DNA from 2 places in the Lysinibacillus sp. Ag94 genome. Region 1 is predicted to be linked to the other one. Evidence: predicted binding sites of a transcription regulator. Region 1 holds the regulator's gene; the other holds the start of a gene.
What was found. Region 1 encodes LexA, which represses DNA repair genes until DNA is damaged. Its sites were predicted from a motif close to CGAACATATGTTCG; they were not measured.
Positions count from the first base shown of each region.

Region 2: a site for LexA is predicted at 6,374-6,387, ahead of ruvA (Holliday junction branch migration protein RuvA). Genes of this name have one in related genera too.

Region 1 is NZ_CP096780.1:1,225,266-1,236,057, reverse strand. Features, by position in the region: gene MY533_RS05480 (DUF896 domain-containing protein) at 269-502, opposite strand; gene MY533_RS05475 (CPBP family intramembrane glutamic endopeptidase) at 687-1,304, opposite strand; gene MY533_RS05470 (LytTR family DNA-binding domain-containing protein) at 1,581-2,012, shown strand; gene MY533_RS05465 (DUF3021 domain-containing protein) at 2,018-2,443, shown strand; gene MY533_RS05460 (GNAT family N-acetyltransferase) at 2,478-2,990, shown strand; gene MY533_RS05455 (DJ-1/PfpI family protein) at 3,178-3,570, shown strand; gene MY533_RS05450 (YneB family resolvase-like protein) at 3,716-4,393, opposite strand; gene MY533_RS05445 (cell division suppressor protein YneA) at 4,390-4,701, opposite strand; gene lexA (transcriptional repressor LexA) at 4,864-5,481, shown strand; gene MY533_RS05435 (gamma-glutamyl-gamma-aminobutyrate hydrolase family protein) at 5,657-6,379, opposite strand; gene MY533_RS05430 (prepilin peptidase) at 6,443-7,195, opposite strand; gene MY533_RS05425 (potassium transporter) at 7,254-7,979, opposite strand; gene MY533_RS05420 (PilN domain-containing protein) at 7,976-8,575, opposite strand; gene pilM (type IV pilus biogenesis protein PilM) at 8,575-9,546, opposite strand; gene MY533_RS05410 (prepilin-type N-terminal cleavage/methylation domain-containing protein) at 9,650-10,108, opposite strand; gene MY533_RS05405 (type II secretion system F family protein) at 10,214-10,792, opposite strand, start outside.
Region 2 is NZ_CP096780.1:3,353,303-3,364,094, reverse strand. Features, by position in the region: gene MY533_RS15590 (Spo0B domain-containing protein) at 1-93, shown strand, start outside; gene obgE (GTPase ObgE) at 99-1,388, shown strand; gene MY533_RS15580 (ACT domain-containing protein) at 1,415-1,870, shown strand; gene pheA (prephenate dehydratase) at 2,322-3,197, shown strand; gene MY533_RS15570 (thiol-disulfide oxidoreductase DCC family protein) at 3,222-3,611, shown strand; gene MY533_RS15565 (transcription repressor NadR) at 3,742-4,275, opposite strand; gene MY533_RS22240 (LysM peptidoglycan-binding domain-containing protein) at 4,416-5,447, shown strand; gene MY533_RS15555 (phosphotransferase) at 5,518-6,315, shown strand; gene ruvA (Holliday junction branch migration protein RuvA) at 6,431-7,051, shown strand; gene ruvB (Holliday junction branch migration DNA helicase RuvB) at 7,070-8,074, shown strand; gene queA (tRNA preQ1(34) S-adenosylmethionine ribosyltransferase-isomerase QueA) at 8,092-9,135, shown strand; gene tgt (tRNA guanosine(34) transglycosylase Tgt) at 9,189-10,334, shown strand; gene yajC (preprotein translocase subunit YajC) at 10,502-10,762, shown strand.

The DNA of each region.
Region 1 (10,792 bases):
TCCTATATATTGTTCTTATACAGTTTAGTCAACATTGCTTCAGAAAACAATGGTTTTGTTATACTATTAAAGATTTATAACATACTTTATCTTTATTCAGCGAAAAATCCCACACACAATAATAATACCTCCGGCGGGATGTCACGGATAAGGAGTTAGCTTCACATCCTACGAAAACGGCTAACTGACCTGCATCGCGCAAGCCTAAGCTCAATTTCAAAATCCAGTCACAATTACGCTGAGGCGTTATTGACCTAAATGTGTCATATTAATTGAGAAATTTATTTTTTTTCGCTTGTTTAACTTTTTCTGGTGTTACATCATTTCCTTCAGCATCTACTACTTTTACGTTTTCAATTGTATCTCGCATCGTTGATCTAAATGTATCTAGATATTCTTTACGAAGCGCTGATCGTTCCTTAGCTTCTGCCTCTGTTAATGTACCACTTTTAGCCTTAGCAGAAAGTTCATTGATTCGGTTAATTTTTTCTTTTGATAACATAATTACACACCTTTCAATACATATCTTAATGAATATGGTATGTAAAGTATAGCATGTATCCCCTTGAAATGCAGTTATACCAACCTTTCAAGTATCACTTTATTCTTGAATTTAGTATAAAGGAATTTCTAGAAACTTCACTCAGCTTGCAGGTTAAGGACAATTAGCAAATATAATTTGTTCTTTATTTACTAGCCCATTTTCCAGAAACAGCAGATAACATTAGCCATGGTTCAATAAACATATTAATTAAAATATGAGCTACTATTGGTGCAAAGGTACTTCGTCCAGCTACAATATAAAGCGTTGCGAGAAGACTCCCTAATATTGTTGTACTTATAATAGCAGGTAATGCAAATTTCCAATCCCCTTTTAAAAGTACCCACATACCGTGAGCAATTCCAAAGAGTATCCCTGAAATAAATATTTGTGCTACGTCTGAAAATGCAATTGTTAATAGGTATTCCATAAGTATATGTCTGAAAACAACTTCTTCTACTATTCCTGTCACAACGGCAGCCCATATTCCAATTACTTTAAGCCAAGAAATAGTAAATAAATGAGCTCTTACAAAAGGTATAGCACTGAGTGTGTATGTAACGTATCCCGTTATGATAAATAGTGTAAAAGTCCAAATAAATATATTCGAAAATACATCCGTCCTAAAGCCAATTCCATTTTCAATAAAACCTTCAGGATTATTATAGAACCAAAAAATTATACTAGCTGTTAGCATAGTTGCAATACTTACTAATATCCAACCAGTTTTAGTTCTATCACTTGAAGTAGTTATTTCATTCATATTAGCCCTAACCTCCTAATAATAAATTCTTAAATAGTCAATTACTCAAAAAATTCATATCCCTATATTGTTTAGATCTCTATTTCATTTGCAATATATTAAAAGCTTTTAATTTACCTAAACTCAATATAACGAACGAAATGTACCCCAACAATACGTTTGGAGTAACATGTTGTTATGATTGTGTAAGATGCCTTTTTCGAATAATAACCTGCATTTTCCAAAACGCTGAATATGCTATAATTTTCTTGAGAGGTGATAAAGCTGAAAATAGAGGTGAAAATAGATTCAGAGTATAAAGAGCCACATGTAACAATTTGTACAGCAAAACTTACTCCTACGATACAAGCTGCTATTTCTTTATTACAAAAAGAGAAAGAAGAACAAATTTTAACAGGGCTAGCAAATAATAAAACATATATCATTGATCCAAATTCAATTATTGTTATTCGAACTGAAGGAAGAGAATTAGCTTTATATAATGAAGATAATAATCGTCTCATATTGAATAAACCTTTATATGAATTAGAGAAGCGACTAGGGAATAATTTTATACGGATTTCTAAATCTGCAATTATAAATCTAACAAAAGTTAAAAATATCGAAGCTTCATTTAACGGAACAATGGAAATTGAGCTAGTTTTAGGAATTAATGAAGTAATTACTCGTAATTATCGAAAGCAATTTAAAAAGCGTTTGGGGGTTTAAGTTAGGTGCATTTTTTTAAAAATGTAGCGTTTGGTGTAAGTATGGGCTGTACAGTTTTTGTTTTTATTAATCTTTTCGGTTCATGGATTTTTGGAGATATTTTTTTCGAAGCTATTACGGCTGGCTTTATACAACAATCCCTTGGTTCAATTATTGTAGGACTCGCTTGTGTATTACCATCGTACATTTATCAAGTAGAACGTTTAACATTTTTACTACAAACAGCTATCCATTTTGCAATTTCTTTAGGTACTTTTATTGTTGTTGCGCTATTTTTAAATTGGCTTCCCACATCATCTATAGGAATAACTTTGTTAATGCTATTCTTTAGTGTTTTGCTATTTACTCTAATTTGGGTGTTATTTTATTTATATAACAAATCAGAAGTGAAAAAAATGAATAAAAAGATTGATGAGCTGATAAATAAATAGAAAATAAAACTAATGTGAAATGAGGAAAAATGAAATGTTTATCAAAACGAACAGACTTTTAATAAGAGAATTTGAGATTCAAGATTGGCAAGCTGTCTATGAATATACTTCGAATCCAAATGTAATGAAGTATATTCCCGAGGGAGTTTTTAATGAGGAAGAAGCTAAAAAGTTCGTATCTGAAAATAGCGGTGAACAGGCAAAATACTTCCCTGTTATTTTAAAAAGCGACAATATTGTCATTGGTCATATTGTTTTTCATCAATATTTTGGTGAACATACATATGAAATTGGCTGGGTATTGAATCCGAACTATTACAATAATGGCTACGCCTCTGAAGCAGCAAAAGCTGTGCTGAATTACGGATTTAAAGAAATGCAACTTCATAGAATTATTGCTACATGCCAACCAGAAAATATCCCATCCTATCGAGTGATGGAGAAAATCGGCATGAGACGCGAAGGTTATTTTAAAAAATGCATACCAAATGGAGATGAGTGGTGGGATGAATATTACTATGCGGTCTTAAAAGAAGAGTGGGCATAAGATGCTTTTAGGGATTATCGATTTCTAGAGGAGAAATATAGATGAAAAAGACCGCAGTATTATTGTATCCCCAATTTAGTGAATATGAATTGAGTGTAGCATTATCTATATTAATGCAAGGAAATAAACCGTCATAACTGTTGGATTAAACAGCGAAAAAATTAAAGGGGAATCTGGGTTATCCTGTATGGCAGATACACAAATAAGTGATATTAATCTTGACGAAATCGATAGCTTGATATTACCAGGGTGTATGGATATAGCTTTATTAATACATGAGCAAAAATTAATAGATTTTATTAGTCATGTAAATGCCAAAGGAGCTATCATTGCAAGTATTTCTAGCACGCCATCTCTTTTAGCAAAAGCAGGCGTATTAAAGAACAAAAAATATACTGTAGGATTATCTCCAGAAGGTATGGATAAGCTGGGCTTCTTTGATCTTAGTCATCTCTCTGAAGACTTAGTTGTACAAGACGGCAACATCATAACTGCAAGAGGCAAAGGTTTTATACAATTTGGCATTACTGTGGGTAAAGCCCTGCAGCTCTCTTTTGATGAAAATTGGTACAGGGCATAACAAAAAAATCGCTAAAGAGAGGTAGAAATCACTACTTCTCTTATTTTTTTACTATTCATTCTATTTGTTGATCGGGTATACCCGTCACTTTGGAACTTAACCTTTAAAAATTAAAAAATCAGCGGGACGATAAAAACCCCACTGATTAATACGTTACTTTATTTTGCCCGCTTCCCTCTTGATGTTCCCGATATCTCCTATGGACTGTAGCTTTGCTTACTTCAAAGCCTAAACCTCTAAGTGTCATGGCGATTTCCTCAAAGGTGAAGCCTCGATTACGTAGGTTGACAATTTCGTCTATAGGAACATCCTTACGTTCTTGACCATTTGGATTTCCACGGTTAGATAAATTGTTTTCAGGGCGATATCCATTTTCAACGGCACGACGCATGCCACGTCGTATTTTAGCATTATGGATTCTACGCTGGTACTCCTCTACGATTGCTAAAATTTCTAAGAGCATCGTATCCATTTCATTTAATTGTATAGGTCCCTCGTCTCGCATAGAAAAAACATTAGTTTCAGTTTTCTGCAATAAATGCAATACTGCCATTCGAGCATTTCCACGTCCTAAGCGTGTTTCATCCTGTACAAATAATGCTTCTATTTCTTTTTCTTTAATGAAATCAAGCATTTCTAGTAAACCTTCACGTTCCACATCATAACCACTATGCTTGTCCTTAAAAACATGCTTAACTTCGTAGCCCTGTTCTTTAGCATAGCGCATCAACTCCTCCTGCTGACGCTCTAACGAGGAACTTTGTGTCTCTTTTTCTGTACTCACACGGCAATAGACAACGGCCGATTGTTGATTCATTTTCATTTGTCGTTTCTCGCAATTTCAATTGAATTTATAGGGGATGGGTCACCCACTACTGGAATCACTAAGGATTTACCTGCAATAATTTGTGCGTTCGATAATTCATTTTCTGTTTTCACAAGCTTAATCCATTCATCCGTTTTCATTTTACCACGGTATTGATCGGCTAACGACCATAAGCTATCACCATGTGCGATTTCAATTTCTGTGTACGTTACATCGCCTGGATCTGTTATAAAAAGGTATGCCGCAAAAAGCAAACAAGCTCCTAATAAAGTTGTAATATGTGGATTTTTCTTTAACCAGTTCATGTTTAAAACCCCTTTTCTAGAATGTTTGTTCGGAATATATGTTCTCATATTAATACGAACAAACGTTTTTGTCAAACACTTTTCGAACCTATGTTTGCTTAAGTGTTCGCATTCTGTTATACTACTAATTAGTAAAATGATTAAAAAAAGAGGTGAGCAATTATGAAAAAAGTTTCGAAAAGACAAGAGGCCATATTAGAGTTCATTAAAGAAGAAGTACGAGCAAAGGGGTATCCACCATCTGTACGTGAGATTGGGGAGGCAGTTGGACTTGCTTCAAGCTCAACAGTTCATGGGCATTTAGCTCGTTTAGAACAAAAAGGCTTGATTCGACGCGATCCAACTAAACCACGTGCTATTGAAATTTTAGAGCCAGAGGATTCTATCCAAAAGCAACACGTTATTCATGTCCCATTAGTTGGGAAGGTTACTGCAGGTTCTCCAATAACTGCTGTTGAAAATATCGATGAATATTTCCCACTCCCAGATATTTATGGTACAAGTGAAGATCAATTATTTATGCTTGAAATTATGGGTGAATCAATGATTGAAGCTGGCATTTTAGACGGAGATCTAGTTATTGTTAAACAAAAAGCAACAGCTGATAATGGTGATATTGTCGTAGCAATGACTGAAGAGAATGAAGCAACTGTAAAGCGCTTCTTTAAGGAAAAAAGTCATTTTCGTTTACAGCCTGAAAACTCAACAATGGAGCCAATTATCGTAGATCAAGTTTCTATTTTAGGGCATGTTGTAGGTCTATATCGTCGTGTACATTAAAAGTATCTCAATATTAAAGTATAAAAGGAGGTTATTATGTTCACAAATGGGCATATACCTCTTTTTCTTATCTTTTGAGTGTTATTTTAATCACTAAAAAAGAACCCACTTGAAAATGGATTCCTTATACCTAGCAATGTATTCATGTTCATCACCAAGGATATCTTAGTAAAGTTTATGCCTCTACCTTAAATTTCAAACTTGCCTTTACAAATGCAGCAAATAGTTTCTTTGATATTTCATCTCCTGCAATAGCTAACTCTTCAGGATGCCATTGAACTGCTAAACAAAATGGTAAATCATCATGCACTACCGCTTCAACGATACCATCACTTGATTTTGCTACCACTTTCAGCTTTTCTGCTACTACGTTTATTGCCTGATGATGAAATGAATTCACAGCAATTTTTTCTTCCTCAATAATCGTTTTTAATAATGTATCAGGTGATAGGTTAACATAATGTGTTGTAACACCTCTTGCTGCTTGTTGCACATGCTTTATTAATTTTTTACTATGATACTCACTTTCAATATCCTGATAGACTGTGCCTCCAAATGCAACATTTAGGATTTGAAGCCCTCGACAAATTCCAAGAATCGGCATTTTCCGAATAGAGGCTGCATTAATTAAAGCAAGCTCCACTGCATCTCGTTCAGGATGAACCTTCCCTAATTTAGGTGTAGGTTCTGCGTCAAAGAGGAATGGATGTACATCATAGCCACCGGATAGTAATAATCCGTCCGTCAACGATAAAATTTGTGCTACATCCTCTTCAACACCAATTGGAATTATTAGTGGAACTCCCCCTGCTTCCATTATACTTTTGCTATAAGCAGCATTTAATCTTGAGGACAAATCATCCTCCGCAAAAGCCGTTATTCCGATAATTGGTTTCATCCTATCCCCTCCATGATCTTTAGCTTGCATTCACTGCCTATGAAAGAATCCGTCAATGATTACTTACCAAAACCCAAGATACCAATTCATCAACGCATCCCCATAGAAATAGATGATAATAGCTGCGAGAGCAATAGAAGGTCCGAATGGTATAGGCGTTTTCCTTCCCTGTCCACGTATCTTTAATACAACGATGCCAACAATCATGCCAATTACTGCCGCTACAAAAAGCGTCAAAATGGTATGTATTGTCCCGAGTACGAGACCAAGTAAAAAGAATAATTTAATATCGCCACCACCCATTCCACCTCTTGATAGAACAGCTATACAATATAATATGCCAAAACCTACGACAGCACCAACTATACTGTCCCACCAAGGAGACAACGGAGAGATCACGCGTCCAAAAACTAGCAATGGTAAAAAGAATAATAGCACCTTATCGGGAATAAGCATATACGCAAAATCCGATACAACAATAATGACTACTAATGAAATTAATAATAGCGCCACAAATAATTCTGCACTAAAGCCTAATTGCCAATAAGCAAAAGCAAATAATAGGCCTGTAATAAGTTCCATCAGTGGATAAATCCAAGAAATTTTTTGCCCACAGCTACGGCATTTTCCACCTAAAAATAAATAAGACAAAACAGGCACCAAATCAAGCGCCGTCAACTGTCTCTTACAAGAAGTACAATGCGAGGGTGGGCGCACAATGGACTCCTTCATAGGCACACGTAAGCCAACTACATTAAAAAATGAGCCAAGAACGAGCCCAAATAGTAAAACTGTAATGGTATAAGCGATTTCCATTTTTATGTCCTCCTATACTAATAGACGCCCATACACTTAAGTATGCGCGCCATCTAGATTATTGTTGTCCTTCATAATAAAACGTCGTTACTTGTATAGTTGCTTTTAAGGTTGTATCAGCGTCTTCCTTGAATTTCGCTTCTTCACCAGTTAATGTGAAATCGATCGCATCAATTTTCATCACACGATCAATTTTTTCAATTTCTTTTATAAACTCAACCATAGCTTTATTATCCAATGCGACAACTTCAATATCAAATGTTACGAGTTTTAATTCCTTCGGTAAGGAATCTTTATTGAGAGTAGCAGTTGGTATTTTATCTTTCACTTCAGGTGTTTCATCATTTTTAGCAACAGCTTGTTCATCCGCTTCAGCTGCAGATTGCTGTGTATCAGCCTGTTCCTCAGTATTTGACGAGTTAGGATCTGTAATAGCTGACTCCATTACGAGCGAATCATAATTATTAAAGTCCATACCTTCTATCCGCGTGCCTGTCACCACTTCAATCTCTTCAATATTTCGAATTACTTCGTCAATCGCTCGAGTTTGAGGTACTTTTTTACGTAATGTTAAGTTACTTGTACGATTAGATTTACCGTTCTTTTCAATTAAAGCAATCTGCTCCTGAATTGTAGATACTTCTTGTTGAAGCGCGATATTCGAGCTTTCTTTCGCATCCACTTCTTCTAATTTAGGTGTTACTATATAGTAATAAAGCGCAAATAAAATGGCTGCAATTAAAGCTGTTAAGATAAGAATCGTTGAATTTTTACTACTTGTCATGATTCTCTACCTCCAGCGAGAAATTTAAAATCAATTCCTAATGTAATAGTTGCCGAATAACGTGGTACTTCCTTAAACTTGTTCTTAGCACTTTTTTCCTCTTGGTTCTCAATAGCAATAGCAACATCAAAATTAGAAATAGTATCGACCTGTATATCATTGAAATAAGGGCTTGCAGTTAGCTTTTCTAAATAAGATGATATAGCTGACATCGTTTCAAAATCAGCCGTAATTTCAACATTTTTCTCACCAAATACATAGTTCCTTAAATACGTTTGCTCTGGTAATAATACTTGCGTTTCATCCATTAAAGGTGTCACAGGATAGGATACTTTTTCCACAAATTGTACGGATTGCTCCAATGAGCCTTTATTCGCATTTTGCTTACTATCTAACTCTATTTGAAGTTGTTCGCGTTGCGATGAAAGCTCTACTTCCTGCGCATTTAATTTTGTAAGATCACTTTTTGCTTGGAAAAACAAGAAAATCATATATCCTATTATCATACCAATAAAAATAATAGATACTACATATATTAAAGTAGGCGTTGAATGCTTCTTTTCCAAATTCGGCAAGAGGTTAATGTCTGGTACCATCAGTTAACCTCCTTTAATGCAAGTCCTATTAAGCTTGCAAATTGCTCTGAAAATTGAGGGAAGGATTTTTGAATGATTGAATCATTTAACATAATAATCGGTATCGAAAAATTATTTTCTAAAAACTCTTTAACGGTTGAAAGTAGTGGATTATCTCCTAAAATGATCATCTCATCTACACTTTTCTCACCTTTATGTAAGGAAAACTTAAAAAAATTCATAATACGATCGATTTCAAGCATTTGATCGGTAAGAATCATACGATATTCATCTTCGGCTTCTAAATGATACGAAAAACGATGCTCTTCCATCTCTTTAGGCTCCCATTTCGATAAATCTGTATCAAATGATTGGTATCGTAAAAACTCCAGTTGCCCAAATGAAAAAATACTTATCGATAATTCATTGATTGACCAATCCGCTATTAAATAAGTTCGATCATCCTTTATTAGCTGCAAATGCTCCAACAGACGAATATTACACAATGCTCGAATATCTGCTGCTTGTGGATCTAATGTAGCATCGAGTAAAAGTCCAATCATTTTCGTCACTTCTTCTGAAGGTGCTGCAAATAACATAGCCTGTCCATCATTAGGATCCGGGTCATACACATCGATAAGAGGATCCTGAAACGGAAGATGGATGGACTGACCAAGCTCCATCTCCACATAACCTTTTAATTCATTCCACTCTATATCATCTGGATGCTCAAAGCTCTTTAATAAAACGGAAGTATCCGGTACAAAAATACGTGCATTTTGCTTTTTACCAGCCCATTTTGCCACATCATTTTTCATGACATCAAACAATTCCATTTCATCCTGAATAACAGATCCTTCAACAATTCCTTGTGCTAATGGCATTTCATAGCCTTTCCATTGCGACGGATCAGCACCTTTTGCCACAATCGCACGCAATATATAATCCTTTATTTCAATCGACACATGCGATTTTTTCTTTTTTGTAAACATGTGAAAAGATGCCTCCTTTTTGATTTTTATAACAAAATTCAAATAATATTAAGCTTTCATTTGAACATCCAATTCATGGATTGGATGTTCTTTGAAAGATTAATTACTTACTCATAACTTCATTTAAATCTTTATTAGATATAGTAGTATTTTTGGCTGCATAATTTTTGGTAGTAAATTTTGTTTCATTTTTAATATTCGCTAATTTACCATAAGTTATTTTATATTCTGATTTTGATTTTTCATATGTTACTTGATCGCCATCACTTAATTTTTCTTTATCCTCAAAAACATCTTCTAGTACTTTTTTATCACAGGTAACAATACCTGCACTACTTGGTTCACCACAAGCTCCATCAGCTATAGCAATTTTGGCACCTGCTAGGACACCAGCAGCGTCTGAAAGAATTGCTTTATCTTTAGAATTACTAATGATATTCCCAATAGCAGGAATAGCAATCGCCGCAATAATCGCTAGAATGACGATTACCGCTAATAGCTCGATTAGTGTTAAACCTTTTTGATTTTTTAATAGTTTTTTGTTTAAGAGTTTTTTGAACATCGGTGTTCCTCCTTATAAATTGTTATGATTAGTCCGAAAATATGTACACCTACTACAACAACTGCTGCTGTCTTTTCTATACCACCCCCTTTAAAGTTCGTACGCTTACATATTTTCGTATAATGCGAACATTGGTAGGAAAATTGCCGCGACAATCACACCTACAACCGCTGCTAAAATTAATATCATCAATGGTTCGACGAGCGATTTTAATGTATCAACGGAGCGATCTACCTCATCCTCATAGAAATCTGCTATCTTCTCGAGCATATAATCAAGAGAACCTGTTTTTTCTCCGATAGATGTCATTTGAGTTACTAAAGGAGGAAACAGCCAACTTTTTTCTAATGGCTCAGATAAGGTACCGCCTTTTTCTAGGTTATCTCTTGCCTCCAGAACAACCTGTCCTACTACTGGATTCCCTACAACCTTTTCGACAATTGTTAGTGCCTGTAAAATTGGCACCGAACTACTGAATAGAGAAGATAAGGTTCTAGTCATTCGAGCAATTACATTTTTTTGCATCAAAATACCAAATACAGGAATTCTTAATAATGCATAATTCACATTGTAATGAAATTGCTTATTATTTTTATAGAAAAATCTAAATAGAAGAATCGATAATAAGAAAATCCCAATTGCAAAATACCAGTATGCTATTAACCAATCCGAAATACTGACAAC
Region 2 (10,792 bases), 2.1 Mb from region 1:
TTTACCGAAAAAGGTTTGAAACAATTAGACATTCAAACAATTGAACAGACGAATTCGTGCTGGCAATATGTCTTGAAAGCAAATAGGGAGTGAACTAAATGTTTGTCGATCACGTTAAGATTTATGTAAAAGGTGGCGACGGCGGGGACGGAATGGTTGCCTTCCGCCGAGAAAAATATGTACCGAATGGTGGTCCAGCTGGTGGTGACGGCGGACATGGTGGTAACGTAGTATTTGAAGTTGAAGAGGGCTTACGAACTTTGATGGATTTCCGCTATAAACGCCATTTTAAGGCAGACCGTGGTGAGCATGGTATGAGTAAAGGAATGCATGGTAAACGTGCAGACGATTTAATCGTTAAAGTACCGCCGGGCACAGTCGTAATGAACGAAGAAACAGGCGCGGTTATTGCCGATTTAGTTGAACATGGTCAACAAGCGATTATCGCAAAAGCTGGCCGAGGCGGACGTGGAAATTCACGCTTCGCAACACCGGCAAACCCAGCGCCAGAACTTTCTGAAAAAGGTGAGCCAGGACAAGAATTAAATGTTATATTAGAGTTAAAAGTTTTAGCAGATGTAGGACTAGTAGGTTTCCCAAGTGTTGGGAAATCAACGCTTTTATCTGTTGTTTCTGCTGCGAAGCCGAAAATTGGTGCCTATCATTTTACAACCATTGTCCCTAATTTAGGGATGATTGAAACAGATGATCATCGAAGCTTTGCGATGGCAGATTTACCTGGTCTTATTGAAGGAGCACACCAAGGGGTAGGACTAGGTCATCAATTTTTACGACATATTGAACGTACACGTGTTATTGTCCATGTTATTGATATGTCAGGAATGGAAGGCCGAGATCCATACGAGGATTATTTAACGATAAACGAAGAGCTAAAGCAATATAATCTTCGTTTAACAGAGCGTCCTCAAATTATCGTTGCCAACAAAATGGATATGCCAGAAGCAGAAGAAAACTTAGAGGAATTCCGCAAAAAAGTAGGAGAAGACGTTCAAATTTTCCCAATTTCAGCAGTATCACGTCAAGGTTTAAAAGAGTTACTATTTGCTATTGCAGATTTACTTGAAGTAACGCCTGAATTCCCTCTATATGATGATTTAGAAGAGCAATCTGAAGCAACGGTAATGTATAAACACGAAGCAAAAGGTGAAGATTTCGAAATTACTCGTGATGATGATGGTACATTTATCATCAGTGGTTATGCAATTGAACGCCTATTTAAAATGACTGACTTTAGCCGTGAAGATGGTATTCGACGTTTTGCTCGTCAATTGCGTGCAATGGGTGTGGATGAAGCCTTACGCGAACGCGGAGCGCAAGATGGCGACATAGTTCGTCTGCAAGAGTTTGAATTTGAATTTGTCGATTAAGACAAGAGTTTTAGGGGGAAGCGCGTATGAAGAATGTTGCGAATCAGCGATATTATTTAGTTCGTGAAGATGTTTTAACGGATGCTATGCAAAAAACTTTGGAGGCGAAACACTTACTTTCAAGTGGTTCGGTATCTTCCATTTGGGATGCGGTAAAGCAGGTGGATTTATCGCGTAGTGCGTTTTACAAATATCGTGATGCTGTATTTCCTTTTCACTCAATTGTGCAGGAACGCATTTTAACAGTCTTTTTACAGCTTCAGGACCGTAAAGGAACACTTGCAAAGCTTTTAGAAACGGTGACAATTACGCATTGTAATGTACTGACTATTCATCAAACAATACCGATCCAAGGACGTGCTAATGTTACATTGTCATTAGATGTAACTAGTATGACATGTGAGCTTGATGATTTAATACAGCAACTCAAACGTTTAGATTTTGTAGAGTCAGCGGAAGTAATTAGTTCTGGTGCATTGTAACTAAAAGCAAGCTTGAATTTTTGACAGAATGTAAGTAAACTCAAAAGGGGCAGTCCCATGTGGTGTAGTGAATCGCTTCATGGGACAGCTCCTTATTCTATTACAAAAGATAAAACACTATCACAAAATCTATCATACAAAAGGCAATTGCTTAGTATATAGGAAAGCCTCATATTCTGTCTCCATCTAACATTTGATGGAAAAATATAAAAGGTTTTTATAGATGTAAAATTCCGAATCATTAGTTAAATTTAAGAAGCTCATTATCAAAAAGCTGAGGATACTATTTGTTAGAACGTTGTTCGTTCCGACTATGCGACTCCTTGGGGATCAGCGTGACAGATGACATTCTGGAGCGAGCAAAGCGGCTCATCGAACGCCACGTCATGGTGATGGGCCACTTTAATATAAAATCATAAAGCTACAAGTTGTAGTGAAGGAGGTAAATGTAATGACAGAACAACAATGGGAAAAACGGATTGGCTATTTAGGACCAGAAGCATCATTTACATACTTAGCAACAAAGGCAACTTTTCCGAATGAGTGGCTTGTCCCTTGTTCTACAATTCCAGAATGTATTGAGGCAGTAGCTGAGGGGAAAGTAGATTTAGCGGTTGTACCACTAGAAAATGCTTTAGAAGGATCTGTATCGCTAACGCTTGATTATTTATTCCATGAGGCGACCCTATATGTTACAGGTGAGCTTCTATTGAAAATACAGCAGCATTTAATGGTCAATAAAGCGCAAAAGGACAATTGGGAATCGATTACAGGTGTTTATTCACATCCACATGCTCTAGCCCAATGTCATAAATACTTATTTTATCGTTTCAGCCATGTTCCGTTACATCAAACGACATCTACAGCAGCAGCTGCAAAATTTGTATCTGAAAATCCAAACGAGTGCATTGCGGCAGTTGGAAATGCTGCGGCAGCAGTTAAATATGGCTTAGAAATCGTTCAACCTGATATTCATGATTTCCATTTTAACCATACACGCTTCTTCGTGTTATCAAAACAAAATAGACGATTGCCGCAAGAATTATCTGATGGACAGGCGAAGACAACCTTCATGATTACATTGCCAACGGACCGTTCAGGGGCATTGCATCAAGTATTATCAGTATTTGCATGGCGACAATTAAATTTAAGTAAAATCGAATCACGACCATTAAAAACAGGCTTAGGTGATTATTTCTTTATGATTGATGTATTAGCAGATGAGAAGGAGCCTATGATGCGTGGTGCTATGGAAGAACTAGCTGCACTTGGTTGCAAGGTGAAGTCACTTGGTACATACTTTACTTATCTAACATCGGACGAGTAATAACAGTGGCTAGGAGGGATCATTGTGGGGGGCATTATTTTGTTTGACGGAGTTTGCAATTTTTGTGATAGTAGTGTGCAATTTATTATCAAATATGATCAAGCAGAGTATTTTCAATTTGCGTCCATCCAAAGTGAAGCTGGGCAGGCATTACTTGCACAATATAAAGTACCAGAAAATATTGATAGTGTCCTATTAATCGAACAGGGAAAGGTATATTTTGAATCCACAGCAGCACTTAAAATCTGTAGGAGATTAGATAGTTTTTGGCCTGTTTTTTGTATTTTCATCATAATTCCTCCATCTATACGAAATAAAATGTATCGATTATTTGCTAAAAATAGATATCGTCTTTTTGGACGAAAAGAAGCATGTTTAATGCCGACATCTTCACAACGAAAAAGATTTCTCTAACTTTTAAGCTATCCAAGTAAAGTGGATAGCTCTTTTTGTTGAAATCTGTAAAGGAGAGCTCAAGTAAATCATTTAATGCAATAAGCTGCTAGTCTTTGTGAAAGCTAGCAGCTAAGGAAAGTTTGTTAAATTATTGATCTACAACTAAGTAACCCTTTTTTTGTAAAGTAAGTTCAATTAAATCTAAAATGTCAACAGAAGGAGCAGAAATAACATGAAGATGTGTACCACCTGTAAGCTCGGATAAATAGCTTGCCTGTGTTTCATTGACGCGTTGAATAAATTGTTTTACCTCATGACGGTTAGAAACCATAATGGATGCGGTAATTTCCCCATAAATTGGGTGTTCAACAATAACGTTTTTTACTGTACCACCGCAATCAACTATTGTAATAAGTTCATCTTCTGCATCCTCGGCAGTGTGGAAGCAAGGAATTGTACGTTCAACAGTTTGCTGTAATTGTTCCTGATGCATATAAAGATATCCTTGGCTAGTTGCAATAATAGGTTCATTTCTAGCCTTTAATAATGTCATATCATTGACAATGACTTGTCTAGAAACATTAGCGAATTTAGCTAGGTCCGTCCCTGTTATAGGTGCTGCGCTTTTTTTTAGTTGTGCTAGGAGTTGCAGTCGGCGTTCTTCGCCTAACATTTTTTTCATAAGAGATCACCTCTGCTTGTAATAAAGGAAGCAGTTTTCCTTAAAACTAGTGTACCATGAAGCATTTCCAACTGCGTGAAATTTTTGTATCCAAATGAAACATTGAACATATGATACGAAGAGAGGAAGGGAGGAAAAAATTGCGTATTCATATTGTCCAAAAGGGAGACACGTTGTGGAAGATTGCGAAAGAGTACGGAGTTTCGTTTGAAGATTTAAAGCGGCTGAATGCCCATCTTGCTAATCCAGATTATATTGTACCGGGCATGGAAATTATCCTACCTGAAAAAATACACAAAGAACCACATAGAGAACATCATCGAGAAACGGATTGGGGAATGCATAGGGAAGGACATAGAGAAGGACATAGAGAGGGGGGACATAGGGAAGGCCAGAGAGAATCCCATAGGGAGGGGCATAAGGAGCACATGCACAAAGAGCATATGCACAAGGAGTCACCTACAAGGCATGTTAAAGAAAAAGAGGTGCAAAGACCAACGCCACCACCAATTATTGTACCACCGCCACCAATGCCAGAACCACAGATGATTCCAATTCCTTATCCAATGCCAATGCCGATGCCTCAGCCAGCGCCTGTTGAGCTTAGCTGGAATCAAAACGTTGTCATGCCAAGTGTAGAGCAAAATGTTTCTCCAATTCAAATACAACCACAGCCCGTAGCCCAACCGGAGGCACCACCACCAGCACCAATGCCGCAACCGATTTTTATCATGCCGCAAATGCCTGCAGTACCACATTGTGCAAGCTGCCATCAGCCAGTGCATCATCATATGTATTGGCCGATGCCAATGCCGATGCCAATCCCAATGGAACCGCAAGTTGAGGCGTATACAATGCCAGAGCAACCATCATGTGAAACGGGATGCGAAAAAGTTGCTGGGGCGGGAGATTTCTTAGAATCTAGTACATCTCCATTCTTCCCTATGAGCCCTGAATATCAGCAAATGCCGGAAATGGAACAGCCATGTGGTTGTCATGCTCAACCAGCCATGATGCCGACGTGGCAAATGGACCAATGTTACTGTCCACCGCCATGTCCACCACCATGCCCAATGCCATGTCCATCACATTGCCATATGCCACATTCTTCGGTAGGACCATGGATGTCACCGCATTTTTCTCCAGGCGGGATGACGCCTTATCGATGGTGAAAAAGCGTATATCATTGAAGAAGTAAAGCCTAATATTTGGAAGTATAAATATCAATCTAAAAATTATTTTGTGAAACGAGCAAAGCAGATAGAAATAGCGGAAAAGGTAAGGGTTATACATCGACGACTTGGACATTTGGAGCCCTCGCTAATCTTACCTTTAATGAAAAGTGAAGATGAGTATTTAATCGTGCAAGATTGGCAAGAAGGAAGTCATAGTGCTAATTTTGCACATCTAAAGGATCGGAAGGAATCACTAAAACTCTTAAATACATTACATGATACACATAAAAAAATTGCTTGGCAGCGAGTGCCAGGTTTGCACACCTATTCACAGCTTTTAAAATGGCAAATGCGTCATATGCGTTTTAAAAGCAGACGGAATGAATTTCGTGCATTTTTAACAAAAGAAGAAATCAATCAAATTTTACATTATAGTGAGAAATCGTTACAGCTAATCGCTCAGGAAGATGTACCCGAAAAAGAAATAACGCTTTTACATGGAGATGTCGTCCATCATAATTTTTTATGGTGCTCAGATGGGGAATTACGTTTAATTGATTTTGATTTGGCTCACCTTGGGGAAGCAGATGATGAATATATTTTATGGTTACATCGTGTATTGCCTGCCGTAGATTATGACCTTGGTAAAATATTTGCTGAGCTACCAGAGTTGAAACGATTAGATAAAAAAAAGCTACATCGTTTAAAATATCCAAATGAGCTATTACGTGAATGGCTTTTTGCAGTGGATTTACCATTAAATCAACAACTGTTATTTTTAGATTATTTAGTGCCATTTACAAAACGGGCTCTCACATATTGGCCAAAACTGTGGTACGATATTGATAAAATGATAAAGAAATGACCGTCTTTTGGCGGTCATTTTTGTTATGTGAACGACTACTTGTGTTATTTCTTATAGTCGAGCATTCGTTCGTAATATGCTATAATCGAAGACGATGATTGTGAGGGAATATAGAATGTATGATTATTTAAAAGGACAAGTAAAGCGTATAACTCCTGAGTATATCGTCCTTGAGCAACAAGGGATTGGCTGGCAGCTAAATACACCAAATCCATTTGCGTTCCGGACATCGGCTCTTGAACAACAAATTTTTGTTCACTTGCATGTACGTGAGGATGCACAAGTGTTATATGGCTTTCCAAATTTAGATCAGCGAGAACTGTTTCGTAAACTTATTTTAGTGTCAGGAATTGGACCGAAGGGTGCACTTGCTATTTTAGCTACTGGGAACCCGCAACAGGTTATCAGTGCCATTGAACGAGAAGATGAATCATTTTTAGTAAAGTTTCCTGGTGTGGGTAAGAAAACGGCACGTCAAATGATTTTAGATTTAAAAGGTAAACTTGGCGGATTGTTGGAGACTATCGAGCTACCAAGTACAGAAGATGAGCTACCGTTATTTGGTGTGAATCCATATAAACATGAGCTTGAAGAAGCTATTCTTGCCTTAATGGCACTTGGTTATTCTGAAAAAGAATTAGAAAAAATACGTCCACAGCTCGAAGAAAACGACAAGCTTGAAACAACAGATGCATTTATGAAACAAGCTTTACAATTGCTATTAAAGTTAAAATAGTGAAAGGGGGGGAAGTACATGCCTGAACGTATGATTGCTAGTGAGGCAGGTAGCTATGATGAACAGTTTGAATTATCTTTACGGCCACAAAGATTAGCACAATATATTGGTCAACATAAGGTCAAGGAGAATTTACAAATTTTCATTGAAGCAGCAAAGCTTCGTCAGGAAAGTTTAGATCATGTGCTGCTATATGGACCGCCTGGACTTGGTAAAACTACATTAGCTGCTGTTATTGCTAATGAAATGAATGTCAATGTGCGCATGACTAGCGGCCCTGCGATCGAACGTCCTGGAGATTTAGCAGCTATTTTAAGCTCACTGGAACCAGGGGACGTGCTATTTATCGATGAAATTCATCGCCTGCCTCGTGCTATAGAAGAGGTGCTTTATCCTGCGATGGAGGATTTTTGTTTAGATATTGTCGTTGGTAAAGGCCCCGAAGCGCGTTCTGTTCGACTTGATTTACCACCATTTACACTCGTCGGTGCAACAACAAGAGCTGGCGCATTATCAGCACCTTTAAGAGATCGCTTTGGCGTGTTGTTGAGGTTAGAGTATTATGATAATACGTCACTTGCAGAAATTGTTGTACGTAGTGCGCATTTATTTGATGTTGAGATTGAGCAAGTAGCAGCACTTGAAATGGCGACACGCTCACGTGGTACACCCCGTATTGCTAACCGTTTGCTAAAACGAGTGCGAGATTATGCACAGGTGCTCGGAGATGGTATGATAACGGAGGGACTTGCTAAGCAAGCGCTCGAGCTATTACAAGTCGATCCTAGAGGGCTTGACCATATTGATCATAAACTTGTGACCAATATGATTGAGCGCTTCCGTGGTGGCCCTGTAGGCTTAGATACGCTGGCAGCATCTATAGGCGAGGAACGAGTAACGATAGAAGATGTGTATGAGCCATATTTGATGCAAATTGGCTTTATACAGCGTACGCCACGTGGACGTGTGGCAACACATTCAGCCTACGAACATTTTGGATATGAATATCCCCAACAAACCTAGAAGAAGGAAGTATTTTCATGCGTGTAGAAGATTTTGATTTTGAATTGCCAGAAGAGCTTATTGCACAAACACCACTTTTGGACCGTACAGCTAGTCGTTTAATGGTAGTGACGCCAGGCTCGAAAAATGTAGAGCATCATCATTTTGCTCATATTTTAGATGAACTACAAGCAGGAGACTGCCTTGTGTTAAATGATACAAGGGTCTTACCAGCGCGTTTAATGGGTGTTAAAGAGGAAACGGGTGCTCATATAGAAGTACTGCTATTAAAGCAAATGGCAGGTACGGATGAATGGGAAACACTTGTTAAACCAGCCAAACGTGTAAAAGTCGGCACAGTTGTAACATTTGGAGATGGCTTACTGACAGCTACTTGTACAGGAGAGCTTGAGCATGGTGGGCGTACATTTGAGTTTAAATATAATGGGATTTTTTATGAGATTTTAGAGCAACTTGGTGAGATGCCACTACCTCCATATATTCGTGAAAAATTAGAGGACAAGGATCGTTACCAAACCGTTTATGCAAAAGAGCGTGGCTCAGCTGCAGCACCAACTGCAGGCTTGCATTTTACAGAAGAATTATTAGAGCAAGTAAAAGCAAAAGGGGTCGAAGTTGTATTTATCACTTTACATGTGGGACTTGGAACTTTCCGTCCTGTAAGCGTAGATTCAATTGAAAATCACGAAATGCATGCTGAATTTTATAGTGTAACGGAAGAAACCGCATCTATCATAAATCGAGTAAAAAGTAATGGTGGAAAAGTGATTGCTGTTGGTACTACCTCTACGCGTACACTAGAAACTATCGGCTCTAAATATAAAGGCGAAGTGCGAGCAGAACAAGGTTGGACGTCTATTTTCATTTATCCGGGATATGAATTTACTATTGTAGATGGTCTCATCACAAACTTCCATTTACCAAAGTCTACCCTTGTAATGCTTGTTAGTACGCTTGCAACAAGAGAAACCATTTTAAGTGCATATCATCAAGCTGTAGAAGAAAAGTATCGTTTCTTTAGCTTTGGTGATGCTATGTTTATTCGTCCAAAGGGAGAATAAAGAAAAAATCGGAGTACTGTTTTTACTTTAGATAAGAGAGGAATTTTTATAATATGACACAACCAGCAATTCGTTATGAGCTACTTCATACTTGTAAGCAAACAGGAGCACGCCTTGGCATCGTGCATACACCACATGGCTCTTTTGAAACGCCAGCTTTTATGCCTGTTGGTACACAAGCAACTGTTAAAACAATGTCACCTGAGGAATTAAAGGACATGAATGCAGGTATTATTCTGTCAAATACGTATCATTTATGGCTACGACCAGGTAATGATATTGTTAAAGAAGCGGGTGGCTTGCATAAATTTATGAACTGGGATCGCCCGATTTTAACAGATTCAGGTGGTTTCCAAGTGTTCTCACTTAGTCAATTCCGTAAAATCGAAGAAGAAGGAGTTCATTTCCGCAATCATTTGAATGGGGACAAATTGTTTTTAAGCCCAGAAAAGGCGATGGAAATTCAAAATGATTTAGGCTCAGATATTATGATGGCTTTTGATGAATGTCCGCCTTACCCTGCGACATATGACTATATGCTGCAATCAGTAGACCGTACAACTCGTTGGGCTAAACGTTGTAAAGAGGCACATAAACGTCCAGAAGACCAAGGGCTATTCGGAATTATTCAAGGGGGAGAATTCGAGGAGTTACGTCGTCGTTCTGCGGAAGCATTAGTAGAGCTAGATTTCCCAGGTTATGCAATTGGGGGGCTATCTGTTGGTGAGCCTAAGGATGTTATGAACCGAGTATTAGAGTTTACAACACCATTAATGCCAACGAATAAACCACGTTATTTAATGGGTGTCGGATCACCTGACTCATTAATCGATGGTGCTATTCGTGGTATTGATATGTTTGACTGTGTATTACCAACACGTATTGCCCGTAATGGCACATTAATGACATCTGAAGGTCGTTTAGTTGTTAAAAATGCAAAATATGCACGTGATTTCGGACCAATCGATCCTAACTGCGATTGCTATACATGTAAAAACTATTCACGCGCATATATTCGTCATCTAATCCGTACAGAAGAAACGTTTGGTATCCGTTTAACGACTTATCATAACTTACACTTCCTGTTGAAGCTAATGGAACAAGTACGTGAGGCAATACGTGAGGACCGTCTGGGTGATTTCCGAGAAGAATTTTTCGAGAAATACGGCTTTAATGGACCAAACGCGAAGAACTTCTAATATTAGTAAAAAGACATGTAAATTTGTGTGAAATGTGAATAATTCTAGCAAAAAAATGTCTATCTTAGAAAAAATATTAGTAATGTAGAAAAATTTTGGGCTTGTCCGTCGCTTTTTTATGGTGGAATAGTCTATACTAAATAAGAATTGGAAAGGGGGCAAGAATCATGGAACAATATTCTGGCTTAATCATGATTTTAATCATGTTCGTTGCAATGTGGTTTATTTTAATCCGCCCTGCTAAAAAGAGACAGCAGGAAACACAAAATATGCAGAGTAATTTGCAACGTGGAGATAAAGTTATTACAATCGGTGGCTTACATGGTGAGATTGACTCAATTGAGGACACAACTATAACATTAAAAATCGCAGACAATGTGCGCGTAAAATTTGATCGTCAGGCAATCGGACGTATTGTAAATAACTAATATGTATCTTCATTCAGTAGAAATGTCCGC